Regions from separate parts of the Homoserinimonas sp. A447 genome, predicted to be linked through region 2. Evidence: predicted binding sites of a transcription regulator. Region 2 holds the regulator's gene; the other holds the start of a gene.
The links. The regulator HspR, encoded in region 2, represses chaperone genes until heat shock. The targets are predictions, from matches to a motif close to AAGTTGAGTCNNNNNGACTCAACTT.
Positions count from the first base shown of each region.

Region 1 (3,398 bases), 410 kb from region 2:
GGTGTACGACCGGATGGCCGCACCAGTGGTGGGTCAGGAGACCCCGAGCTGCCCGGAGAGCACCATCACGGCAGCGCCGCGCATGACTATGTCCTCCCCGAGCGTCGTCATCCGTACCGCGAGATCGCCGTGGAACTCTGCCATCGTTCGGTTGCGGAGTGTCTCGATGGTGGCAGTGGTGAGCGCCCCATCAAGCAGTTCGGCCGGTCCGCTCAGCACGACTTCTGCCAGGTTGAGCGCTCCGACCACGGGTGCCAGTGCGAGCCCCAGGTGCAGGCCGGCCTCCCGAAGAATGTGGTGGCGAGCGGATGCGTCCGCCCCATCCAGCTGGGCGTCGAGTCGCGGGGCGGCCAGCCAGGTTTCCAGGCATCCGCTCTTTCCGCACACACAGGGTGTTCCGTCGCCGGTGCCGACCACGACGTGGCCGATCTCGCCTGCAGCGAAGCGGCTCCCGTAGAGGAGGGACCCGCCGAGCAGCAGCGCGCTTCCGACGCCGTGACCAACCTTGATCAGCATCAGGTCCTGGTCTGCTCCGCCGAAGCTGTGCTCGGCCAGTACGGCGGCGTTCGCGTCGTTGGCGACGAGCACCGGGAGGGAGAACCTGTCGTTCAGCGTGGACTGAAGCCGTTCGTCGTTCCAGCCGAGGTTGGGCGCCCGGAGCACGACACCGTCGCGGTCGACGACGCCGGGCGAGCCGACGCCAACCCCGAGGATGCGCCCGGTGGCCTGGCCGATCAGGGTCTCGACGAGCGTGACAACCTTGGCCGTGGCATCCGCACCGGTGCTTCCCGCGAGTGGGATGTCGGCCCGACTGAGGATGTTGCCACCGAGGTCGAGCACGGCACCGCGGAACAGCGCGTAGTCGCTGAGGTCGATTCCGATGATCTGGTAAGCCGAGAGGTTCATCGCCAGCAACGTTGACGGTTTGCCTGGGCGGATGTTCGCACTCTGCCCGGTTTCAATGACCAGGCCTTCGCCCATGAGTTCGGCGACCAGGTCGGAGATGGTGACCCGGGTGAGCCCGGTGCCCCGCGCTATGTCGGCCCGGCTCTGCTCGCCAGACCGGTACAACGTCTGCAGGACGAGGGACCGGTTGTGCCCGCGGGCATGCTCGGGAAGGATCTTGGCGCTCGGGCGCAGCACGCGTCCGGGGGAGTATCCCCCGGCCCGGCCTGTCGCCGGAATCGTGCCACGCCTCGTTGCGGTCATGTTTGTTAGTAAACCTTACGAACTAATTAATTGCAAGAGATTTCCGGACCGAATATTCTTGGCGCTCTCCCGATGAGAGTGCTAACATTTTTCTGTAGTTGAGTCGACTTGACTCAACTCTTGTAAACCTCAAATTGCACCGCCCCTCCGGGGCCCGATGTGAAGGAGTTGACTGAAATGGCCATGTACTTCGACCCATTCCGTGAACTGGATCGCCTCGCGGCGAACCTGCTCGACTCGCAGCAGGGACCTCGTTTCATGCCAATCGACCTGCACCGTCAGGGCGATCACTACATCCTGAACGCCGATCTCCCGGGCATCGACCCCGGCTCGGTCGACGTCGATGTGGATGGACAGTTGCTGACCATCCGCGCTGAGCGCACTGCGCGTAGTGACGAGGGTGTGAAGTGGCTGGCACACGAGCGCCCGAGCGGATCGTTCCTCCGCCAGCTCAACCTCGGCGACGGCATCGACACCGAGAACATCAGCGCGCACTACGACAACGGTGTGCTCAGCGTCATGATCCCGGTGAGCGAGAAGGCGAAGCCCCGCAAGGTCGAAATCATGTCGGCCGCGAAGGAACCGCAGTCCGAAGTCACCGCGTAACTCCACGCCCCTCACCGGAATGACGAAGGCCTCCGCCCAAATGGGTGGAGGCCTTCGTAGTTCGTGCAGCGGCTTACGCCATACGCGCCTGGAGGTTGGCGTCCAGCGTCGCGAGGAACTCCTCGGTGGTCTGGTACGCCTGATCCGGCCCGACGAGGAGCGCGAGGTCCTTGGTCATGTGGCCGGCCTCGACCGTCTTGATGACGACATCCTCGAGTGCGAGGCTGAAGTCGATCAGCGCCTGGTTGCCGTCCAGCTTGCCGCGGTGCGCGAGGCCCCGGGTCCACGCGTAGATGGACGCGATCGGGTTGGTCGACGTCGGCTTGCCGGCCTGGTGCTGGCGGTAGTGCCTGGTCACGGTTCCGTGGGCGGCCTCGGCCTCGACCACCTTGCCGTCCGGCGTCGCCAGAACGGAGGTCATCAGCCCGAGCGAACCGAAGCCCTGCGCAACGGTGTCGGACTGCACGTCGCCGTCATAGTTCTTGCAGGCCCAGACGTAGCCGCCCTCCCATTTCATGGCGGATGCCACCATGTCGTCGATCAAGCGGTGCTCGTAGGTGAGTCCGGCAGCTTCGAATTGCTGCTTGAACTCGGACTGGTAGATCTCCTCGAAGATGTCCTTGAAGCGACCGTCGTAGGCCTTGAGGATAGTGTTCTTCGTCGACAGGTACACCGGGTAGTTGCGGCTGAGCCCGTAGTTGAGGGAAGCACGGGCGAAGTCGCGAATCGACGCATCCAGGTTGTACTGCACCTGGGCGATGCCGTCGCCCGGCGACTGGAACACTTCGAACTCCTGCGCGGCCGAGCCGTCTTTCGGGGTGAAGCTGACCTTGAGCGTGCCCTCGCCGGCGAACCGGAAGTCCGTGGCACGGTACTGGTCGCCGAAGGCGTGGCGGCCGATGATGATCGGCTTGTTCCAGCCGGGGACCAGTCGCGGAATGTTCGAGATGATGATCGGCTCGCGGAAGATCACGCCGCCGAGGATGTTGCGGATGGTGCCGTTCGGCGACTTCCACATCTTCTTCAGGCCGAACTCCTCGACCCGCGCCTCATCCGGCGTGATGGTTGCGCACTTGACGCCGACGCCGTGCTTCTGGATGGCGTGGGCCGCGTCGATGGTGATCTGGTCATCCGTCTCGTCACGCTTCTCGATGCCGAGGTCGTAATACTCGAGGTTGATGTCGAGGTACGGGTGGATGAGAGTGTCCTTGATCTTCTGCCAGATGATGCGGGTCATCTCATCGCCGTCGAGCTCGACGACTGTTCCTTCAACCTTGATTTTCGACACCGGTACTCCTCAGTTCGTGGGGGGCCTTGTTAGGGATGGGCGGCCGCGAAACGTGCCGCGAAGTCTGCGTTTTAATTCGCTCAGGACAGCTTACCTGTTCCAACAAGTATCTCGACATCAAGATAGTTCTGCACACGACGCATCCGGGCCCTACCCGGAACCGGTCTTGGACGATAGCCTGAAACCATGGATGAGTTGAGACTGGAAGAGCTGTCTGCCAAAAACGTTGTTGCGGCGAACAGCCTCACCATGAAGCCCGGGCAGGAGCAGTACATCGCTCCTGTGTCGTACGCCA
Region 1 covers NZ_JBTMWW010000001.1:2,872,325-2,875,722, reverse strand. Annotated here, with positions in the region: gene ACX3O0_RS14235 (ROK family protein) at 34-1,209, opposite strand; gene ACX3O0_RS14230 (Hsp20/alpha crystallin family protein) at 1,387-1,815, shown strand; gene ACX3O0_RS14225 (NADP-dependent isocitrate dehydrogenase) at 1,889-3,103, opposite strand; gene ACX3O0_RS14220 (GNAT family N-acetyltransferase) at 3,290-3,398, shown strand, end outside.
Region 1: ACX3O0_RS14230 (Hsp20/alpha crystallin family protein) is a predicted target of HspR. The motif match lies at 1,305-1,329, and genes of this name have one in related genera.

Region 2 (3,398 bases):
GACCCGCGAAGGTCGTCGTGGCGGTACCGCAGGAAGAGTAGTACCCAAGCGGGTCGAGCTTGTCGAGACCAGCACCAAAGCGGGTCGAGACTGTCGAGACCAGCTGAGCTTGCCGAAGCATCCGGATCTCGACAAGCTCGATAGGTCTCGACAAGCTCGACCCGCGAAGGACAAGCTCGACCCGCGAACGGCACGATAGAAACGAGAGGAGGCACAGATGGCCAGCCAGGACTGGTTCGAGAAGGACTTCTACAAGATCCTCGGTGTCTCCAAAGACGTGTCCGAAGCCGACCTGAAGAAGCGGTACCGCAAGCTCGCGCGGCAGTACCACCCGGACTCCAACCCGGGTGACGCGAAGGCCGAGGCGAAGTTCAAGGAGATCAGCGAAGCACACGCCGTGCTCGCCGACCCTGAGCAGCGCCGCGAATACGACCAGGTTCGGGCCATGGGGTCCGGCGCCCGGTTCACCTCCGGCGGACGCGGCCAGGCCGGAGGCTTCGATGACGTCTTCGGTGGCATGTTCGGCCAGGGCCAAACCCAGGGGGCCGGACAGCGTCCCAACTTCTCGCAGGGCGGCTTCGACGACATCTTCGGCGGACTCTTCGGCGGTGGCGGGTTCGGCCAGTCGACCGGCGGCTTCCGCGGTGCGGGCGGCCCGACCAAGGGCCGCGACGTCACCGCGACCACCACCCTCGACTTCGTCAGCGCCATCAATGGCGACACCGTGAAGCTGCAGGGCCAGGGCGGCAAGCCGATGACCGTGAAGATCCCGGCTGGGGTCGCGGACGGCCAGAAGATCCGGCTCAAGGGCAAAGGCGAGGCGAGCATCGATGGCGGCCCATCCGGGGACCTGACGATCACGGTGTCTGTGCGCAAGCATCCGGTATTCGAACGTGATGGGAAGAACCTGAGGGTGGATGTCCCAGTCACCTTCGCAGAAGCGACGCTCGGTGGAACGATCGAGGTCCCCACCCTCGGCGGGCCGCCCGTCAAGCTGAAGGTTGCTCCGGGCACCCCGAGCGGCCGAGTTCTGAGGGTCAAGGGACGAGGTGTGCAGACCACGACCGGCGTCGGTGACCTGCTGGCCACCATCCACGTCGTCGTACCCAGCCACCTCAGCGCCGAAGCGACCAAGCACCTCAACGCGCTCGCGAAGGCCCTACCCGACGAGAACCCGCGCGACGACCTGCTGGCCAAGGCGCGGAGTTAGCCATGGAGCGGAGTTGAACATGGACCCGAGCGCCCCCATCTTCGCCATCGCGGTGGCCTCCGAGTTGGCGAACATGCACCCGCAGACGCTGCGGCAGTACGACCGCATGGGGCTGGTCAGCCCGAAGCGCACCAGCGGGAAGTCGCGCCGGTACTCGATGCGCGACGTCGTGCAGTTGCGTGAGATCGCGAAACTCGGCTCCGAAGGGGTCAGCCTGGAGGGCATCCGCCGCATCCTCGAACTCGAGAACACGGTCTCCGCGCTCCACGAGCGGGTGCGCGAGCTCGAGGTCGCGCTCGCCGATGAGCTGCTCAACCGCCCGGGTCGTCGCGTGTTCGCGGCCGACGAGACCGGTGACGTGGTCTCGCTGAAGGCCGGCGAACGCGTCAAACGGCACACGCAGCTGGTGCTGTGGCGCCCGAACGGTCGCTCAGGCTCGTGACGGCGGACGGGGAGTCGGGAGGGGCGATGGTCGACCCGGACTTCGATTTTGGCGCGTTGCGCCGGTTTCCGGACGTGGAGGCCGAGAACCTGTTCGCCGTCGACGCGAGCGACCGGCTCATCCTCGACGAAGCCGCCGCGGACCTTGCCGCGCACCCAACCTCGGTCGGGGTCATCGGCGACCGCTACGGTGCCCTGACCCTCGGCGCGGCCGCCCGCCACGGGTCGCACGGCATCCGCGTGTTCCAGGACCCGCTCAGTAGCGAGTTCGCCCTCGGCCACAACGCCGCGGCCGCCGCGCTGGATGACCGGTTCGAGAACCACGAGCTGGGCGCAGAGCTGCTGACCGGCGCCCGCGTCGTGCTGCTGCAGTTGCCGCGCAGCCTGAACGAACTCGACGAGATCGCCGGGGCGATCGCTCGGCACGCCGACCCGGAGGTCGTGGTCTTCGCCGGTGGACGCCTCAAGCACATCACGCAGGCGATGAACGACGTCTTGGGGAAGCACTTCGGGTCGGTGTCGGCGACACTGGCCAGGCAGAAGTCACGGGTGCTGGTCGCGCGCGGCCCCAAGCCGTCCGAGGGGCAGTACCCGCAGCGGGAATTCCACGACGACCTCGACCTGTGGGTGTGCGCGCACGGCGGCGCGTTCGCCGGCACCAAGCTCGACATCGGCACGCGGTACCTGCTCAGCTTCCTGCGCGAGATGAAGGCGGATGCCCGCACCGCCGTGGACCTCGGATGCGGCACCGGCATCCTGGCCGCCGCCCTCGCGCGCAGCCGACCCGACCTGGCGATCCTGGCGACCGACCAGTCCTGGGCGGCCGTGGCATCCGCTCGCGCAACCGCAGAGGCGAACGACCTGACGTTCACCGTTGCCCGCGACATCGGGCTGAGCAAGCAGCCGGATGCCTGCGCCGACCTGGTCCTGCTGAACCCGCCGTTCCATGTCGGCTCGGCCGTGCACGCCGGGGTCGCCCTGACCCTGTTCGACGAGGCCGCCCGCGTGCTGAAACCCGGCGGCGAGCTGTGGACCGTATTCAACTCGCACTTGAAGTATCGGGCGGCTCTGATGCGCTCGGTCGGGCCGACCCGCCTGGTCGGCCAGAACCCCAAGTTCACCGTGACAGTGTCCACCCGCATGGAGGCGACCCCATGAGCGCGCGCCTGACCTCACCCACTCGAGAGGGTCGTTCGCTTCGAGCGCACGCCGACGCTGGCAACCTGAGTACCAAGCGAATAAACTTGAGTCTGCACGACTCAACTTTGAGGAACGGATAACCATGGCGAACATGCAGGGCGCACCTGATTCTGAAGAGGACGCCAAGACCGCACTCGAGCGGTACGGCGTCGACCTGACCGAGATCGCCCGCGCCGGAAAACTCGACCCGGTGATCGGCCGCGACGCGGAGATCCGTCGTGTCAGCCAGGTGCTCACCAGGCGCACCAAGAACAACCCCGTGCTCATCGGCGAGCCCGGCGTCGGAAAGACCGCCGTGGTCGAGGGTCTCGCCCAGCGCATTGTCGCCGGCGACGTCGCCGACTCGCTGAAGGGTAAGCGACTCGTCGCCATCGACCTGGCAGCGCTCGTCGCCGGTGCCAAGTACCGCGGCGAATTCGAGGAGCGCCTGAAGGCCGTCCTCAAGGAGATCAACGACGCTGAGGGCGAGATCATCACCTTCGTCGATGAACTGCACACCCTGATGGGTGCCGGTGGCGGCGAAGGGTCGGTCGCGGCGTCCAACATG
Region 2 covers NZ_JBTMWW010000001.1:2,466,551-2,469,948, reverse strand. Annotated here, with positions in the region: gene ACX3O0_RS12090 (nucleotide exchange factor GrpE) at 1-41, shown strand, start outside; gene ACX3O0_RS12085 (DnaJ C-terminal domain-containing protein) at 218-1,210, shown strand; gene ACX3O0_RS12080 (heat shock protein transcriptional repressor HspR) at 1,230-1,652, shown strand; gene ACX3O0_RS12075 (class I SAM-dependent methyltransferase) at 1,679-2,809, shown strand; gene ACX3O0_RS12070 (ATP-dependent Clp protease ATP-binding subunit) at 2,934-3,398, shown strand, end outside.